Regions from separate parts of the Sodalis praecaptivus genome, predicted to be linked through region 1. Evidence: riboswitches for the same ligand, from Rfam matches in the RefSeq annotation. Region 1 holds a riboswitch; each other region holds the start of a gene.
The links. Region 1 has a riboswitch for thiamine pyrophosphate ahead of SANT_RS12105 (TenA family protein). Riboswitches for the same ligand answer to the same signal wherever they lie in the genome.

Region 1 (4,774 bases):
ATTGGTCAATGGTTTTCCCACCGGGGTGGACGTTGGCTATGCCATGGTTCACGGCGGTCCGTTTCCAGCCACCAGCGACGCGCGCTCGACGTCGGTCGGCGCCGGCGCCATTGCCCGTTTCCTGCGGCCGGTGTGCTATCAGGATTTCCCGGATGCGCTGCTGCCCGCAGCGCTGCGCCAGGAGGCCGCCATCCCGGTGCAGCGGTATTGACGCCGGGTGAGTGACGGTAACCAACGACGGCGCCGGCCGGCGTCGTTCAGGCGTATGCCGGCGCCTTGCGGGGCGCGACGTCTGACGCTTTTTGGTATAGGGAAGGTTAAGCGATGCAAAAATCCCACTATTCGAGATATACTCGACATTATCGCCGGCGTTGGTGCAAAACGGCCTATGCCGTGACCCCCCGCGCACGGGGCGGCGCCGGGGTCGTCGGCGTCAAGGTTAAGGGCGGCCTGAGGCCGTCCGGATTGTCTGACGGGTCATTGATGGGGTGGGTATGAACAACAGCGCCAATAGTGAAACAACCAATCAGGCGTCAATCAAAAGCCTGACCAAGGTGCTGCAAATATTGGAATGCTTCTCTCAGCGGGATGCGAACCTGACGCCGGCCGAAATCGCCGGACGCACCGGGCTGCCGCGCGCCACCACCCATCGTCTGGTCTCCTCTCTGCGCGACATCGGCCTGTTGGAGCAAAACGGTAAACGCGACACCTATAAGCTGGGCATGAAATTATTCCAGTTGGGCAGTCTGGTGCTGCATAATCTCGACCTTGATAGCCACGCGCGGCCGTACGCCACCCAGTTGCAGTTGATTACCGGTGAAAACACCCATCTATGCATATTTGACGGCGCACAAATGGCCTATGTTGAGCGCCAGGCGATGAACAGCAGCGGCAACACCATGATAACCCGTATCGAAGCGGCGCTGGTGCATTGCACCAGCGTGGGCAAAGCGTTCCTTGCCTGGCAACCCCCTACGCTTATCAATAAAATCATCAGCGACACGCTGATTGAGCGCACGCCGCACACCTTGACCGACGGCGATGCCCTGCTTGCAGAGCTGCGGCTTACCCGCGAGCGGGGCTATGCTTTTGATCTGCAAGAAAATGAGCTGAACGTTCACTGCGTCGGCGCCCCCGTGCGCGGCGCCAATGGCCAGGTATTCGCCGCGGTCAGCGTCTCCGGGCCTGCGGATCGCCTTCCTCTGCCTCGACTGGAGGGGCTGGCCGGCCTGGTAATGGAAACCGCCCATAAAATCTCACTGGAACTCGGCTGGACGCCGGGCAGGCTCCAGAGCGCACCGTCCGCCACTGCGCCGCTTGACGCGCTGTCATCGCGTCCTGACTAATATGCCTCTCTTGTTCTGCCCTTTGCCGCGACCGACGGACCACGGGTAGGCCTCCGCGGCCCGCGCGCGTCGTGGTCCGCGCAGCCGTCCGATGCGCCGGTAAGGATTGAAATAAAAAAACGAATCCCGTATAACTAGCGTATCCGAGGGGTGTCCTGTCTGGACTGAGATGGCTGTCGCCGAACCCTTTGAACCTGATCTGGGTCATGCCAGCGAAGGGACGGTCGGCAATAGCCTGTTGCCTATTTACCTTAGCGTACCCGGATCTCCGCACCCTGATTGGAGGTCCCATGCATTTTCCCCCTGTCCGTGACATCGTCCGCCGTTATTCGCTCTGGCTGCCGCTGGCCGACACAGCCCGTCGTTCATCGCCCCGATTAGCGCAGGCCGTCATCGTCCGTCGTTCGCCGCCCTGGCTGCCGCTGGCCGACTCAGCCCGTCGTTCATCGCCCCGATCAGCGCAGGCCGTCATCGTCCGTCGTTCGCCGCCCTGGCTGCCGCTGGCCCTTGCGGGAAAACCGCACGGCGTTCTGGCGCCGCGCCGGCCTGGCACCAACGCCGCTGTCGCTTTGCGCGCATGCTCGCTCTCCGCCTCCCGGCACGCCATGACGTGCCCTGCCTACTCCTTCTGTCCTAAGGTCTCCTGCAAGGGTGCGCCTATCGCCCTGCCGGGCCGCGGCTGTCTTTCATAAAGGAATGCTCGCCATGAATCGAACCGCTTTCGAGCACGGTCTGTACGGACGCTTAAAACAAGAAGCAGGCCATCACTGGCAGGCTTATATTCATCACGATTTTGTCCGCCAACTGGCGGCGGGTACGCTGCCGGACGGCGCTTTTCGCCGCTATCTGGTGCAAGACTATCTCTTTCTTATTCATTTCGCCCGGGCTTACGCCCTGTTGGCCTACAAATTGCGTACGCTGCCGGAGATCCGCGCCGCGGTAGTTTCCCTGGAGGCTATCGTGAAAGAATTGCCGATGCATGTGGCCTATTGCGCGCAATGGGGGCTGCGCGAGGAGGAGATGGCTAAAGAGCCCGAAGCCAGCGAGACATTGACCTATACCCGCTATGTGCTGGATATCGGCCAGTCCGGCGATGTCCTTGACTTGCTGGTCGCGTTGATTCCCTGCGTCGCGGGCTATGCCGAAATCGGCCAGCGCCTACGGGATGATCCGGCCACGGTTCTGGCGGGCAATCCCTATGCTGAATGGATCCAGAATTACTCTGACGGCGACTATCTGAGCGGCGCGCGGGCCGCCATCGATCAATTAGAGCGCGTAGGCCTGGCGCGCGGCGCCGAACAGCGTTTTGACGCGCTGTCCGCCATTTTCACCACCGCCACCCGGCTGGAAAGCGCTTTCTGGCAAATGGGGTTGACGCCCCACCCCACGGTAATAGCCGTATGATCGCTGCCGCGACGCCCGCGCCCCCCGCGGCAATCGGGATTGTGGTGCGTGACCTGACGCTGCGCCTGAATAATCGGGTCCTGTTCGACAAACTGAATTTTACCCTCGACGGCGGCCAATGCGCTGCGGTGCTGGGCGCGAGCGGCGTGGGTAAAACCAGCCTGCTGAAGATCATCGCCGGTCTGACGCCGGCGGACGCCGGTACCGTCAGCGGCAGCGATGGCCTGCCCCTCGCCGGTCGGATTGCCTATATGGGGCAAAAAGACCTGCTCTATCCGTGGTTGACGGTGAAACAAAATATTACCCTCGGCGCGCGTTTGCGCAGAGAGAAAGCCGAGAGCGACTGGGCCGACTACTTACTGGCCGAGGTCGGCCTGGACGGCGTCGGCGCGTGCCTGCCCGCCGCGCTTTCCGGCGGTATGCGGCAGCGCGCCGCCCTGGCCCGAACGCTCTACGAACGTCAGCCCGTGGTACTGATGGACGAGCCGTTCTCTGCCCTCGACACCCTGACCCGCGCCAAGATCCAGGCGCTGTCGGCACGGTTGCTTAGCGCGCATACCGTGATGCTTATCACCCACGATCCCCTCGAGGCGTGCCGCCTGAGCCATCGGTTGTGGGTCCTCGCCGGGCAACCCGCGCGGTTTCTCACCGGCCTGGACCTTGCCGGCGAGCCGCCGCGGGCGCCGGATGATCCCGCCGTGCAGCAAAGCCAGGGCGCGCTGTTGCGCCAACTACTGGGGAGCGCGGAATGATAGCGGCGATGGATGTGCCGGGCGCGCGCTGGCGGCAAGGCCTGACGGTGACCGCCGGTCTGCTGTTGCTATGGTGGCTGATTACCCTGACGGGCATCCCCGCCTTCCTCCTACCCTCGCCGACGGCCGTGGCCACTGCGCTGTGGCGCGGCCGCCTTCTACTGGCGCATCACGGTGCTATCACCGCGCTGGAAATGATGGGCGGTCTACTGATCGGGGTGGTTTTGGGCGGGCTGCTGGCGCTGGGGATGGTTTATTTCCCCCGATTGCAGCGTTGGTTAATGCCGGTGGTGCTCACCAGCCAGGCGATACCGGTTTTCGCGCTGGCGCCGCTGCTGGTGCTGTGGTTCGGCTACGGCATGAGCGCCAAAGTGGCGATGGCGGTGCTTATCATCTTTTTCCCGGTCGTGTCGGCCTTTTTCGACGGGCTGCGCCGGGTAGATAACGACTATCTGGATTTGGCGCGCACCCTGCGCGCGTCGTCCTATGCGCAACTGCGCCATGTCAGATTGATGGCCGCGCTGCCGGCATTCGGTTCCGGGTTGCGCATGGCGGCCGCCGTCGCCCCTATCGGCGCCATTATCGGTGAGTGGGTCGGCTCGGCCGAAGGACTGGGGTATGTGATGCTTAACGCCAATGCGCGCATGCAGGCCGATATGTGTTTCGCCGCCCTGCTGATTCTGGTGGTAATGACGCTGTTGTTATGGACGGTAGTGGATGCGCTGATTCGGCGCCTTATTTTCTGGACGCCGGAAAACGGCGCCTGATGCGTTTTTTTAATGGGTAACGACAATGATAAAACAGAGTATTGCCGCTCTTCTCCTGGCCGCCGCCGGCTACGCCGGCGCCGCGGATAAAATTACGCTGGTGCTGGATTGGCATATCAACCCCGATCACGCACCGATTATCGTGGCTCAGCAGATAGGCGCCTTCCGGGCGGCGGATTTGGACGTTACGCTGGTGCCGCCGTCGGACCCGTCACTGCCGCCGCGGCTGGTGGCCGCCAAGCAAGCGGATCTGGCCATTACCTATCAGCCGCAGCTGCATTTTTTTGCCGATCAGGGGCTGCCGTTGGTGCGCGTCGGGACGCTTATCGACACCCCGCTTAATACGGTGATGACGCTGGATAAAAACATCCATACCCTGGCCGATTTGAAAGGCAAAAAAATCGGTTTTTCCGTCAGCGGTCTGGAGGAGGCAACGCTCGATACCATGTTGCGCCATGATCACTTGACCCTGCAAGATACCCAGATGGTCAACGTCAACTTTCAG
Region 2 (4,774 bases), 1.4 Mb from region 1:
CGAATTACGGCTGAGCGTGCAGTCCATTACTTTCCGCATCCCCAAATTTTTACTGTGGATGTCGCTGCGCCGCAGGCCTCGTACCATGGCCCTGATTACCTATGGCCAACTGGGCGAGCGGCAAAGCCCGCTGGTGCAATATTCCCAGTTGACGGATAAAGCGTTAAAACAGCGGCTGGAGCAGGAATGGCAGGCGCTCAACGACTACGTCGGAATGGCGTGTTACCAGTTGGAAAATGATCAACCGCTCTGGCGGACCCTCATGGACAGCCTCAGCGCCGATGCCCTCGCTCAGTGGGTCGACTCCTCCCGTTTCGACGACAAGCGCCTACAGCAGGATGGAGACTTCACCGGTTTTTGGGCAGGCAATGTCTTTATCAGCCGTCGACAGGGCGCGGTGCCGGCGCTGCAACTGCTTTGGCGCGATGCGCAAAACCAGATCCAGCCGGGCTATATTTATACCCTGGCCGCCAGTACCGCTCAGGCGGAAGCAAACGCGCAGGCACAATCGCGTCCCGCCTTGCTGATCCGGCCGCAGCGCGCCGAGACCAGTTTCATGCTTAACGCGTTCGATGCGCGGCATTTGCAGCTGGCGCATGACCTGCTCACCTACGCCGCCGGCATTCTTGAAGGGGTATCACCACCACTCATGGAAATGATGGACCGGTCCGATACCCTGCCCCACGCGTAAATCATCGGCATGCAGCAGCGCCTGCTGCAGCCACGCTTTGGCCGCCCGCAGGGTTTGCGGCCAATCATCATAACGCGGGCGCAGCGCGGCCAGCGCGGCTGACAGCGTGCAGCCGGTGCCGTGGGTGTGGCGTGTGGCGACCCGCGCGCTGTCGAAGCGCAGCTCATACTCCGGGCTTATCAGCCAGTCCGGGCTCGCGCCGCCGGCCAAATGGCCGCCTTTCATCACCACCGCCTGACACCCCAACGCCAGAAGCGCGCGGCCCTGCTGACGCATTTGATGCTCATCCACCGCCGGCGCACAGCCGAGCAGGACCGCCGCCTCGGGCAGATTGGGGGTAATAATTGACGCTAACGGCAACAAAATATCCCGCAGGCTGGTGACCGCGTCCTCATCCAACAGCGCATCGCCGCTTTTCGCAACCATGACCGTATCGAGTACCAGCCAGGGAATGGGGTATTTTTGCAGCTTGGCCGCCACCGCGCGGATAACCGATGCTTGTCCGAGCATACCGATTTTGGCGCTATCGATACGCACGTCGCTCAGCACCGACTCCATCTGCTCCGCCACAAACGCCGCATCAATGGGATAGACCGACTGTACGCCGCGCGTGTTTTGCGCCACCAGCGAGGTCACAACCGTAGTGCCATAGGCGCCGAGCGCGGAAAAGGTTTTCAAATCGGCCTGGATACCGGCCCCGCCGCTGGGATCGGTGCCGGCGATGGACAGCGCATAGTAAATTCGACTCATTGCACATCCTCCGCGCACAGACGATACAACTCATCGAGCATGCCGCTGGAAAAGCTGCCAGGCCCCGCTGCCCAGGCGGCGGTCAGACGGCCGGCACGGGCCATCAGCCGGCAGGCGCCGGCGACATTGTCCAGCCGCTCGCCCGGCAAGGCCGTGCAGGCGGCCACCACCGCCGACAATGCGCAACCGGTACCGGTCACGCGCGTCATTAACGGATGGCCGTCATCGACCTGCCAGACGCGAATACCGTCGGTAATCACGTCTACCGCGCCGGTTACCGCTACCACCGCGCCGCAATCCTTGGCCAGCGCCCGTGCGGCGGGCAGCGCTTGCAGGGAATCATCGCCGCTGTCAACGCCGCGGCCGGCAGGGGCAATGCCGGCCAGCGCTAAAATTTCCGAGGCGTTACCGCGCACCGCCGCCGGTTGCAGGGTCAATAGATGCCGGGCGAAATGACTGCGGTAATCCAGCGCGCCGACGCCGACGGGATCCAGAACCCAAGGCGTACCCGCCGTCCTGGCGGCGGCGATCGCCGCTAGCATGGCCGCGGCGCGCTGCTGGCATAGCGTGCCGATATTAATCAATAAGGCATCTGCGATGGCGCTGAATTGCGCGGCCTCTTCCGGCTCCACCACCATAGCGGGGGAAGCGCCCAAAGCCAGCAGCGTGTTGGCGGTGATGGTTTGCACCACGTCATTGGTGAGGCAGTGCACCAGCGGCGCCTGCTGGCGCAGTTGCAGCAGGGTCTGGGCGGCAATTGCGCCCGGTAATTCGGAGGGTTGCATGGTTCTCATTCTCCCACCGGCGATCAAGAAGGCGGTTCCGCGGGTGAATGGATACCGTGACTTCCCTACGCTGGTATGATCCAGTTCAGGTAATACGGGTATTTCTCAGCCTTAACCTGGCGGTCGAGGCACCCCGAGTCATTGATAAAACAGCATTTTTAGGGATAAACGGCGATATCTTCCTTCGGGCATGATAGCCCAATGGCCCGGCGGAATACAATCCATTTACGCTCTAGCGTCTGACAAACGCGTCAACCAACGGAACCACCGCGCTTTCGGTCCCGATCACGCGTTTCACCGTTGCCGCGTGCCCGACAGCGATGCCCCGGGCCAGCACGGCGCGTTAATTTACCTCTTTATTTTCCAGGTTTACCCGACGGGGGGTTATTAGCTCGAGTCTTTTAATGACGTCCAAGCGCTGGGAGAACAAAGACACAAATGGTGTGGGAACTAAAGGAATGGAATCGACATCCTCCACCGCAAAGTAGGTTATACAGATTAAATAAAAAAAATGGATTAATTAGTAGGGTCTCAATGGTATCGTTGAATTGAGAAGGAAATCTTCTAGACGACTAACTTAACAGTTTCAGTTCCATTGCGCGCGTGATAGCGTGTTTTGCGTTCGCCACACCGAGTTTATTGATAATATTGCGAATATGAAATTTAACGGTCCCCTCGCGGATAGACAGGATAGTGGAGATTTCATTATAGGTTTTACCCACGCTTGCCCAGAACAACACCTCTTTTTCTCGCGGCGATAGCCGGCAGGGTTCTGGTTCAGTCCCCTGGGTCACCTGTTCCTTACGTGCGTCGAAAAAGCGGATGACTTTTTCATGGGTGGTGATGAGCAACATCTGAAATTTATCTTTTTCACGCTCTATGACATCATAAAAATCAGCACCTTGCTTCATCTGAATTATTGTTAGCGTCGCCAGATTGTTGTCAGGATCATGCAGCGTGAAGGTATAACCATTGTCAAGGGCGTAATCGCTAGACATCTTATAAAAGTTTTGGTCCGGCAGATTGGGATTATTTTGCCAGCTAAAAGGCGTAAATTTACGGCAGGCGATCAGCATTACCGGGTCAATTTTTTGAAAACCATAATTACGATATTGATTCAGCCAGCCCGCCGGGTAATCGGATATCATATAGGCAGGGTGTCCTTCGTCCTTATTCATCATGAAGTAGGCGAAAGTGAAAACATCGGAATCGTTAAATATATGTGAAAGATAAAGTTTAATATTTTTCTTCATCTGGTTGTTGAATAGCATATAATCCTTATCGCTTGGGTCACCCATTATCTCTACCTGTTATATTTATTTGAATGAACGGAATAATCGCACCGATGATGGAAATCCGGCGCTGCAGTTATTTTACTTTATGATTATTGGATAGTATAAGAAGCCCACAATGGAAGCAACCACTAACAGAGGTGTTTATAATTATCCGTCACAGTATCGGGCCGCACAAATCAATCCGTTGCGGTTGCTTTGATTAGCCTGAACATTAAATAACATGTACTATAATTAACTCTCACACATCTTTGGGTTCCCCGGCCAGCAGGACATGCAATGAACAGCAACAGCGGCGACATTACCGTCAGAAATTATCAGGAAGCGGACCGCCCCTTTTTGCGCACGCTGTTTCTCGCCTCACGCAAAGCAAACTGGCTGTGGCTGGACGACCGCCACTGGCAGTTGGAGGATTTTGACGCGGTCACGCTTGGGGAAAAGATCCTGGTGGCGGAAATCGACCAGGCTATCGCCGGCTTTGCTTCGCTCTCGGTGCAAGACCGTTTTTTGCATAACCTGTTCATTGCTCCCCAGTGGCAGCGGCAAAAGGTGGGGACCGCCCTGCTGGACGCCTGCTATCCCTTATGCCGGGGCACGATGGCGCTGAAGTGCCTCATGCTCAATCAACGCGCGCTGCGTTTCTATCTGCATAACGGCTGGCGCGTCATTACTACCGGTTTGGCGGAGAACGGCGAATACTATCTGATGCACCACCGCCAGCCGCCGGCTTCATCGCGTCGAAACGCCGCATCCACGCGCCCTTGATGGCGGCCAGTGCCGCCATCAAGGGCTTTGGCGATGCGCCGTCTGCGCTATTCCCCGGGTGCCGCCTCAGGCTTTTTTAAGCGTGATGCTCCACTGTGCGGCTCCCACCTGCTGGTAATCGGTAACGAGATGCCCCTGTTCCGCCGCCCATTGGGGCAGACTTTCCGTCGCCTGCGTGCAGTCGAAGTCAATAACCAACTCGTCGCCGGCCTGTAACGCCGCCATCGCGGACTGCGCTTCGATAAGCGGGAAAGGACACACCTGGCTGATAACATCAAGTTTCTTAATCATTACGTTTCCTTATTACCTGTATTAGGCTGATGCCGCGCGCAACGCCGCCCGGCGCCGCGGGCGTACGAACAGATACCATGACGCCGTCCAGACGCCCAAAATCATAAAGGCCAACCCGACCCAGCCCTGCCAGGTCAGCATGGCGGTCATCACCAGGCCGTTGCCGATGGAACACCCGCCGGCGGCTGTCGCGCCGAAAC
Region 3 (4,774 bases), 1.8 Mb from region 1:
GCAGCACCGTTGCCGCCTGTAGCCGTTGCTGGCCCTCTACGCCGATATCTTGCAACAACAGCTGGCGGCTGTAGCGCATAAAAGCCTGATCGTCTAACGTCTCTGACGAACGGCCGCCCTTAGCCTCGGGCAAGCGGTCGGCGTCGGCCGTGGTGCGTCGGGGTTCATTGGTCATGGCGACGCTCCCATGCCGCTATTATCGACTGTAAGGCGGAGGTCGCCTGGCGCCAGTCCGGCGCGCGGGTGATGGCGCTGACCACCGCGACGCTGCCCACGCCGCACGCCAATACCGCCTCCACCTGTTCGCGACCGATTCCCCCAATGGCCACGGTGGGGATAGGCGGCAGCTCGGCGACCAGGCGCCGCAGCGTCTCCAGCCCTTGAGGGCGGGACGGCATCACTTTCGTGGCGGTGGGAAAGATGTGACCAAGGGCGATATAGGAGGGCTGCCAGGCCAGCGCACGCGCCAGCTCCGTTTCGTCGTGGGTGGACAGACCCAGCCGCAGGCCGGCGGCGCGTAGGGCGTCGGCGTCGGCGCTAACCATATCCTCCTGACCCAGATGCACACCGTAGGCGCCATAGTGGATAGCCAGCCGCCAGTAATCGTTGATAAACACCCGGGCGTCATAACGGCGGCCCAGCAGGACCGCCGCTTCGACATCCGCCGCCACCTGCGTTTCGCTGCGGTCTTTGATGCGCAATTGTACCGTGGTCACGCCGGCATCCAGCATGCGCACCAGCCAGGCCAGCGAATCCACTACCGGATAGAGGCCGAGACGGTGCGGTACCGGCGCAAAGGGTGCTTTAGTCTTCATCGCTCACCTCGCTATCGGCAGACGGCAGATAGATATCGCCGCCGCGTTCGCGAAACGCCGAAGCCATGCCGGCCATTCCTGCCGCTTTGGCCTGCGCCGCTTGAGCGTCCGCGAAGTCGCGCACCTCGCGGGATATTTTCATCGAACAGAATTTCGGGCCGCACATGGAGCAGAAATGCGCCACTTTACCCGACGCCTGCGGCAGCGTTTCGTCGTGATAGGCGCGGGCGGTGTCGGGATCCAGCGCCAGGTTGAACTGGTCTTCCCAGCGAAACTCGAAACGCGCTTTCGACATCGCGTTATCGCGGATTTGCGCGCCGGGGTGCCCTTTGGCGAGATCGGCGGCGTGGGCGGCGATTTTATAGGTAATCAACCCCTGTTTGACGTCTTCTTTATTGGGTAGCCCGAGATGCTCTTTCGGCGTGACGTAGCAGAGCATCGCGCAACCGTACCAGCCGATAAGCGCGGCGCCGATACCGGATGTGATATGGTCGTAACCGGGCGCGATATCGGTGGTGAGCGGCCCCAAGGTATAGAAAGGCGCTTCATGACAATGCGTCAGCTGTTCGGTCATATTGCGCCGGATCATCTGCATCGGTACATGTCCCGGCCCCTCGATCATGACCTGCACATCGTATTCCCACGCGATGTTGGTCAGCTCGCCCAGCGTATAAAGCTCGGCGAACTGCGCCTCATCGTTGGCGTCTTGAATCGACCCCGGACGTAGCCCGTCGCCCAGCGACAACGCCACGTCATAGGCGGCGCAAATTTGGCATATTTCGCGGAAATGCGCGTAAAGAAAATTTTCCTGATGGTGCGACAGGCACCATTTGGCCATGATGGAGCCGCCGCGCGAAACGATGCCGGTCAGACGTCGCGCGGTCATCGGCACGTAGCGCAGCAGCACGCCCGCGTGCAGGGTGAAATAATCTACACCCTGTTCCGCTTGCTCCAGCAGCGTATCGCGGAAGATAGCCCAAGTGAGGTTCTCCGCCACGCCGTGGACTTTCTCCAGCGCCTGATACAGCGGGACGGTGCCGATAGGCACCGGGCTATTGCGCAAAATCCATTCACGGGTTTCATGAATATAGCGACCGGTGGAGAGATCCATCACCGTATCTGCGCCCCAGCGGGTGGCCCACACCAGCTTTTCCACCTCTTCCTCAATCGAGGAGGTGACCGCCGAGTTGCCGATGTTGGCGTTGACCTTGACCAAAAAGTGGCGGCCGATAATCATCGGCTCCGCTTCGGGGTGATTGATGTTGGCGGGAATGATGGCGCGGCCGGCGGCCACCTCCTGGCGCACGAACTCCGGGCTAATATTTTCCGGCAGCGCCGCGCCGAACGCTTGCCCGGGGTGCTGCTGACGCAGGGTATCGCCGCGGATGCGTTCCCGGCCCATATTTTCCCGCAGCGCGATAAACTCCATTTCCGGCGTAATGATGCCGGCGCGAGCGTAGTGCATTTGGGTAACGCAGCGGCCTGTCAGGGCGCGCCGCGGCGTGGGCGGTGCGGCGAAGCGCAAGTGGGCCAGTCCGGCGTCGGCGCGGCGCGCGCAGCTGTAGCCGGAGCTGAGCGTCGTCACCGGTTCGCTGTCCTGGCGCGCCGCGATCCATTGCGCGCGCAGCGGCGCCAGCCCGACGCGAACGTCAATGGGTACCGTCGGATCGCCGTAGGGACCGGCGGTATCGTAGACCGGCACCGGCTCGTTATCCTCATACTGCGCCTCAGCGCCGTGGCCGCCGATGAGGGTGGGGCTGAGCTGGATTTCGCGCATCGGCACGCGAACTGACGGGTGCTGTCCTTGCAAATAGATGCGGCGGGAGCGGGGGAAATCGGTGCCTTTAAGGGTATCAATAAACGCCTGCGCCTGCGCGCGGCTGGTGCGGCGTGAAACGGGAGGAGCAGATGATGACATAGCAAGTTCCTCAATAAAATTACCGGGAGTTGCTTGTCAGGAGCGTTGCGGGGAGTAATGAATGGCGCCGCGGCCGTGATGAGGGGCAATGACGCCAGACAGAATGAATTACTCTTGTTCCCTTCGCAGGTTTTAACCTGATCAGGTTCCGCGGATCCCGAATGAACGGTCTCAGCCCGGCGTAACATACGCGCTGGGCACTCCGACAAGATGATGGTCCGCCAGGCGGACCGCTACAGACTACAATTTCTTGGCACTAAATGGCAACGTCGGCGCTGACCGTTACCGGGGAGATTCAGGCCGGGCGGGCCATATCGGCGCTATTGGCGGCAGGGAGGGCCGATGCGGCCTGCACACTGTACTCCAGCGCCTGCTGAATCAGTTTATCCTCAAGGATGAAACGGTTCGCCAACGCTTCACCCACGCCCGACAACGCTTCCTGAAACGCCAGATAGTTGTCGTGGTCGATAGCGCTTTCAAGGTGACTGTCGTAAAGCGCCATGATCTGCTGCGTGTTTTCCTGTAGAGCGCTGTAAATCAGTGCGGACGTCGTTTCCCCTTCCGGCACGATACGATCGTAAACGTGGAAATGACCGGCGGAGAGATAATCCACCAACTGATGGCAAAAGGCGTCCAGCGCTTCTTCGTCCAGGGGAGTATGCTTTTCTTTGTTGGGCTTTAAGCCGATCAAATGGTAGTACGCCACCAAAAGTCCCTTGCGGGCCTGTAACCACTGATCAATAAATTCATTATTGCCAGCAACGCATTTCGCCAGATTTTCCAACTGGTTTAGCATGATTGACTCCGAAGTGATAAAAATAACGCTGCGTGACGGATAAATAAAAGCGAGTAAAACGTTAAGGTTTTCTAGCTTGCCAGTGAATAAGAGGTAGTGCAACTAAAATGGAACACGAACTTAGCGGGTATGAACGGGGCTGGTGGGTGGTCAGCCAAGAGGCCAAACTCTGGCTGCCGCAGGGGGAACTGCCTTTCGGCAGCGCGGCGGATGCGGGACTGACCGGCATGCTGGCGCTGCCCATCGGCGAATGGGCGGGGGATCCGGTCTGGCTGGTGCGCCAAACGATGCCGCGGGACATGGGATCGGTGCGGCAAATGCTGGATGCCGAGCCGGGCCTGTTCCAACTGGCCGGGCGGGGCGTGCAGCTTGCGGAGTTCTTCCGTTCGCATCGTCATTGCGGTTATTGCGGCCACCGGATGCGCTTGAGCAAAACGGAATGGGCCTGCCTATGCGATCACTGCCACGAACGTTATTACCCGCAAATCGCCCCCTGCATTATCGTGGCCATCCGCCGCGATGACCAGATTTTGCTGGCGCGCCACAGCCGCCATCGCGGAGACATTTATACCGTGCTGGCCGGCTTTGTTGAAGTGGGCGAAACGCTGGAGCAATGCGTCGCGCGTGAAGTGATGGAGGAAACGCAGGTGCAGGTGAAAAATGTGCGTTACGTGACCTCCCAGCCCTGGCCGTTTCCCCATTCGCTGATGATGGCGTTTATGGCCGATTATGACCGGGGCGACATCCAGCATGATCCGCGCGAGCTTCTCGACGCCGGCTGGTATCGTTACGACGCGCTACCGCTGCTGCCGCCGCCCGGGACCGTGGCGCGCCGGTTGATTGAAGATACCGTTGCCCTTTGTCGCGCGCATCGGTAAAACCCGGCGCCCATGCTACAATTCACCCATAACAGCAAGGATACCCGAATGAGTGAATTGAAAAACGACCGCTATTTGCGCGCCCTGCTGCGCCAGCCGGTCGACGTCACGCCGGTCTGGATGATGCGCCAGGCCGGCCGTTATTTGCCGGAATACAAAGTCACGCGCGCCGAGGCTGGCGATTTCATGTCGCTGTGCCGCAATGCCGATCTGGCCTGTGAGGTGACGCTGCAACCGCTGCGCCGCTACCCGCTCGACGCCGCCATCCTGTTTTCCGATATTCTCACCGTCCCGGACGCCATGGGACTGGGCCTGTGGTTTGAACAGGGCGAAGGGCCGCGCTTTGCGCGTCCCATACAAAGCCGAC
Region 4 (4,774 bases), 1.1 Mb from region 1:
CAGGCCAAGCCCGATATTTTCCGCCACCGTCAAGTGCGCAAACAGGTTGTTTTCCTGAAACAGCATCGATACCGGCCGCCGTGCCGGCGGCGTCTGGTGATGGCGCACGCCGTCCAGCCACAAACTGCCGCTGTGCGGCGTCAGGAAGCCGGCGATCACGTTCAGCAGCGTGCTTTTACCGGCGCCGCTCGGGCCCAGTACCGCCACCTTTTCGCCGGCGTCGAGATGGACATCGAAGCGCATGGGTAAATGGCGGTAAAGCCAGGTCACGTTATCCAGCGTTATCATGGGACCCCGACAAGGTTTCAAACAAGCTAAACAGCAGCAGGCAGAGCAGCAGCAATAGCAGCGCAGTCACCGCACCATCCTGGCTGCGATAGGCGCCTATCTGCTGATAGAGATAAAGCGGCAAGGTACGGAAATCCTCGCTGCCGAACAGGGCAATCACGCCAAAATCCCCCAGGGATAAGATGCTGGCGAAGGCCAGCGCCCGCCCTGCCGGCTGGCGCAGCGCGCGCCACTCCACCAGGCGTAACCGGTTAAGGCCGCGGAGATCGAGCGCCAGACACAGTTGACGGTAGCGGTCGGCCACGTCCTGCATGGGACTTTCCAATACCTTCAGCGCATAAGGAATGGCCATCAGCGCATTCGCCAGGATAACCACCGGCGCGGGCGACGCGGGCAGTCCGCCGCTGTCCATTGCCAGCAGAAAAAAACCCGTCGCCAGCACGATGCCGGGCATCGCCAGGATCACCATGCCGCTCAAATCCAAGAGCTGGGCGCCCAGGCGGCGCTGGCGCAGACGCAACTCGCGGCTGCTCCAAAGCAGCATAGCGGTGAGCAGCAGACACAGCAGGCCGGCGCACAGGGCAATAGACAGCGAGGTGAACACCGCCCGCCATAGCGCGGTTTGCGTTAACACCGTCAGCAGGCTGCCGCTTAGGCCGCCAATGACCACCGCCAGCAGCGGCGGCACCAGAAACAGCAGCGCAGCCAGAATAATCAGGCCGTCGCACAGGATCCCGCCCGGCGCCGTTTGGCGTTCGCGCCAGCGAGCGTGCTGGCTATGGCCTACCGGCAGCGCCCCGGCCAGGCGCTGGCTCAGCATCACCAGCCCAAGGCAGCAGACCATTTGTATGAGCGCCAGCAGGGCGGCGCGGCCGACATCGAAGTCATAGCTGAGGGCCTGATAAATTGCCAACTCGATCGTCGTCGCCCGCGGGCCGCCGCCCAGCGCCAGCACGGTGGCGAAACTGGCGAAACACAACATGAAAATCAGCGCGGCCGCCGGCAAAAGCTGACGGCGTAAGTAGGGCCATTCGACCAGGCGGAAAAACGGCCCGGCGGACATACCCAACTGGGCCGCCAGTTGCCGCTGCTCCACGGGAATGCTCTCGAGCGCCTGCAACAGTAATCGCGTCGCCAGCGGCAGGTTGAAAAAGACGTGCGCCAGCAGGATACCGCTTAGGCCATAGGGGGAAAACCCATATTCCACGTGCAGCAAGCGGCACAGCTGCGCCAGCCAGCCCTGCTGGCCAAACACGCTCATAATGCCAAAGACGCCCACGAGCACCGGCAGCACCAGCGTCATACCGCAAAAACGCAGCAGCAGCGCGCGGCCGGGAAACCGCCGGCGGTAGAGGGCCCGGGCCAGCGCTACGGCCGGCAAAGTGGAGCACAGCGCCGATAACAGCGCCTGGATAAAGGTAAAGGACACCACATGCCACAGATAGCTGTCGGCCAGCAGCGGGCGCCAGGGATGCGCGGGCGCGTGGCGCCACAGCGCGCCGAAGGCGGCAATGGCGATAATGGCAATGACCGACGCCGCCGCGACGCCGGGCCATAACCAGCCGGGAAAGCCGGCGCTGCGGCCCGTCATCGGCACGGCAAGGGCGGTGGCGGGGCGCTCGCCGATGGGGCCGCCCCGGATTCGCCGCGCCGAACGTCCTCGCGCCCACGGCGCATGCGCGCCGCTGCGACGGCGGGCGGCGGACATTAGCGGCTGACGGCCTGCTGCCAGGCGCTGACCCAGCCGGCGCGCTCGGCGGCTACCTGTTGCGGGGTGAAACTCAATGTCCGCTGCGCGGGGGCAGCGAAGCCGGCCGGCAGCGGGGTAGGGGTCACCGGATACATCCAGTTGCCGGTGGGAATGGCCTGCTGGAACGCCGGCGTGAGGATGAATTGCATAAAGCGATGGGCGAGTGCCGGCTGTTTGCTGGCCGCGAGTTGCCCGGCCACTTCCACCTGCTGGTAGTGCCCTTCGCTGAAGTCCGCCGCCGCGTACTGATTTTTCTTCTCTTCGATAATATGGTACGCCGGCGAGGTGGTGTAGCTAAGCACCATGTCCGCTTCCCCTTTCAGGAACAGGCCATAGGCTTCGCTCCAGCCTTTGGTCACGGTAACGGTTTTCGCGGCCAGTTTTTCCCAGGCCGCCCGCGCGCCGTCGCCATAGACTTTCTGCACCCACAGCAGCAGCCCCAGCCCAGGGGTGCTGGTGCGCGGATCTTCATAGATGATTTTTAATGATGCGGGGCCGTCCACCAGCTCATGCAGGCTGCGGGGCGGGTTTTTAAGTTTGGTCTGGTCATAGACAAATGCGAAATAACCGTAGTCGTAGGGAAGGAAAGTGTCGTCATGCCAGCCGCCGGGCAGCGTAAGCGCGTCGGTAGCGACTCGGTGGGGGGCGAATAGGCCGGTATCGTGCGCCGCCTGCAGCAGGTTGTTATCCAGGCCCAGCACGATGTCAGCACGGCTATTGTTGCCTTCCAGGCGTAAGCGGTTCAGCAGCGCCACCCCGTCTTCCAGCGCGACGAATTTCAGCTCGCAGCCGCACTCTTTTTCAAACGCCGTTTTTATCGCCGGCCCCGGGCCCCATTCGGAAGAGAACGAGTCATAGGTGTACACCGTCAGGGTCGGTTTGGCCCACGCCGGCGCGGCGGCGGCCAGTAACAGACAGAACAACCATTTTTTCAACACTTTGCACTCCTGAGATAAGGGTGGCAAAGGTCTTTGAGGCAGAAGCGCACTCTCAAATCCCTTCGCCGGTATTAACCGGATCAGGTTCGACGGGTCTTCTCTCAGCTGACCCCGGCCGCGGCGGGCGGCGGGAGTGGGCACCCCGTTGAGAACGGCATTGATTGTAAACGCTTACGAGTCGGGTTAACAGTAAATCCCGCCATTGGCGCCGGAAATACGGAAAACAAGGGAAACGATAACCAGGGTGCCGGTAACCTGCGCGTAGCTAGGGTGCCGGCGGCGCGAACCAGGCCGATTTGAAATCGAACCAGCCCAGGGTGTTCATCCGGATCCCGCGCATGCTACGGCTGCCCTGCAGGCTGAGCCAGTTGTGGTACAGCGGATGAAACCCATGTTCGTCAACCAGCGACCGGCACCACTCCGCCATCGGCAGTTGACGATGGCGCCAACGTTCGGCCGCGTCGTGAAGCGTCGGCGGCAGGCAACGATGCACTAGCGGTATTTCATACAGGGTGGCAAACAGCGAAAACGCCAGCGGCAGCGAGAAATTGGCGCTGCCTAGCCAAATATCCGCGGTGGCGTCGCCGCGGTACCATTGGTCATATTCCACCGCGTTGATGTCCAACTGGATGGACTGCGCCGCCAATAGCGCGCTCAGCGCGGCGGCAAGCACGTCGAATTCCGAATGGTTGCGGTATAGAGTGAGGGTCAGTCGGGTCAGTTCTGGTGGTTTAGCCGCCGGCGGTTCATGGCGGCGGTGGTGCCAGCGCGGCAACAGTCCGTAGGCCGGCGACCAGAAATGTTGGCTTGCGGGCGGGGTATAGGGCAGCAGCGCCAGCGGGTTGAGGTAGTCGCAGAGCCAGCGGCGTATTTCCGGGCGTTGCATCAGCGGCGAGCGCTGGTCGTAAAGTAAAAAGTAGCACCCCTCTTCCTGACGTATCTCCGCGGCGGCGTCGCTGCTGCCGTCTTCCCCCGGCGGCATAGCCACGTTTTGCAGCTGAACGCCGCTATAGCTAAGCTCATGGGACAGCTCCGGCAGCACCCAGATATTGACCTCATCAATCAGCGCCCGGTAGCCGAAGTAATCGTCGAACGCGCGGATGGTCAGCTGGCTCGGGTGGTTGCGCACCACGCTATAGGGGCCGGTGCCAACGGGCCGGCGGGCGAAATCCGGCAGAGTACGCCATTCGGCGGGCAGGATCATCGCCGATACGCTCGCCAGCAGCCAGGGCAGCCAATCGTCGCGCCCGGCGAGTTTAATATCCAGCGTATGGGGCGCGGGGGAGTGCAAAGACAGGATCGAGGCAAATAGCGGGTTGCCGGTCAGGCGCGACAGCGACTGGATGACATCGTCGACGGTCATCTCCCGGCCGTGGTGAAAACGCACCGCTGGACGCAGATAAAAACGCCAATGATCGGGGGCCAGCGCCTGCCAGTGATGGGCCAGATCCGCCTCGAGTTCCCCATTTTCCTCATTTATACGCGTCAGGCCGCTGAAGATCTGCCGGACAATATGATTGTCCGAGCGCCGCAGCGGCGTACCGGGTAACAGATTGCTCAGCGGACGGTAGTAAAGCACCCGCAGGATATGTTTCCCTTGACGGAAACCGCGGCCCAGGTGGGAAAGCAGCATGCTTCTGAGGCTCTCGCGATCCCCCACCAACTGCACCAACTGATCAATGCGATCTTGCTCGAGGAGTTCGCTGGCGCGCTGCTGCTGGAGCCCGAGACCGGTATAATGAAAGTCCAGCCGCGAGCGTTTACTGCGCCCGGGCTGGGAATGCCAACTGAGCCAGCC

Region 2: linked by a shared signal. The riboswitch ahead of thiM (hydroxyethylthiazole kinase) and the one ahead of SANT_RS12105 (TenA family protein) in region 1 are both predicted to bind thiamine pyrophosphate.
Region 3: linked by a shared signal. The riboswitch ahead of thiC (phosphomethylpyrimidine synthase ThiC) and the one ahead of SANT_RS12105 (TenA family protein) in region 1 are both predicted to bind thiamine pyrophosphate.
Region 4: linked by a shared signal. The riboswitch ahead of thiB (thiamine ABC transporter substrate binding subunit) and the one ahead of SANT_RS12105 (TenA family protein) in region 1 are both predicted to bind thiamine pyrophosphate.

Annotation. Positions count from the first base shown of each region.
Region 1 covers NZ_CP006569.1:2,749,144-2,753,917, forward strand. Annotated here, with positions in the region: gene SANT_RS12090 (aldehyde dehydrogenase (NADP(+))) at 1-211, shown strand, start outside; gene SANT_RS12095 (IclR family transcriptional regulator) at 495-1,346, shown strand; TPP riboswitch at 1,483-1,584, shown strand; gene SANT_RS12105 (TenA family protein) at 2,052-2,750, shown strand; gene SANT_RS12110 (ABC transporter ATP-binding protein) at 2,747-3,502, shown strand; gene SANT_RS12115 (ABC transporter permease) at 3,499-4,269, shown strand; gene SANT_RS12120 (ABC transporter substrate-binding protein) at 4,295-4,774, shown strand, end outside.
Region 2 covers NZ_CP006569.1:1,318,221-1,322,994, reverse strand. Annotated here, with positions in the region: gene SANT_RS05905 (hypothetical protein) at 1-691, shown strand, start outside; gene thiD (bifunctional hydroxymethylpyrimidine kinase/phosphomethylpyrimidine kinase) at 638-1,441, opposite strand; gene thiM (hydroxyethylthiazole kinase) at 1,438-2,226, opposite strand; TPP riboswitch at 2,272-2,372, opposite strand; gene SANT_RS05890 (helix-turn-helix transcriptional regulator) at 2,799-3,524, opposite strand; gene SANT_RS05885 (GNAT family N-acetyltransferase) at 3,798-4,283, shown strand; gene tsuB (thiosulfate utilization sulfurtransferase TsuB/YeeD) at 4,350-4,574, opposite strand; gene tsuA (thiosulfate utilization transporter TsuA/YeeE) at 4,596-4,774, opposite strand, start outside.
Region 3 covers NZ_CP006569.1:4,499,639-4,504,412, reverse strand. Annotated here, with positions in the region: gene SANT_RS20010 (HesA/MoeB/ThiF family protein) at 1-79, opposite strand, end outside; gene thiE (thiamine phosphate synthase) at 165-815, opposite strand; gene thiC (phosphomethylpyrimidine synthase ThiC) at 805-2,733, opposite strand; TPP riboswitch at 2,835-2,948, opposite strand; gene SANT_RS19995 (Rsd/AlgQ family anti-sigma factor) at 3,029-3,529, opposite strand; gene nudC (NAD(+) diphosphatase) at 3,637-4,407, shown strand; gene hemE (uroporphyrinogen decarboxylase) at 4,456-4,774, shown strand, end outside.
Region 4 covers NZ_CP006569.1:3,860,892-3,865,665, reverse strand. Annotated here, with positions in the region: gene thiQ (thiamine ABC transporter ATP-binding protein ThiQ) at 1-288, opposite strand, end outside; gene thiP (thiamine/thiamine pyrophosphate ABC transporter permease ThiP) at 272-1,879, opposite strand; gene thiB (thiamine ABC transporter substrate binding subunit) at 1,996-2,973, opposite strand; TPP riboswitch at 3,016-3,131, opposite strand; gene sgrR (HTH-type transcriptional regulator SgrR) at 3,242-4,774, opposite strand, start outside.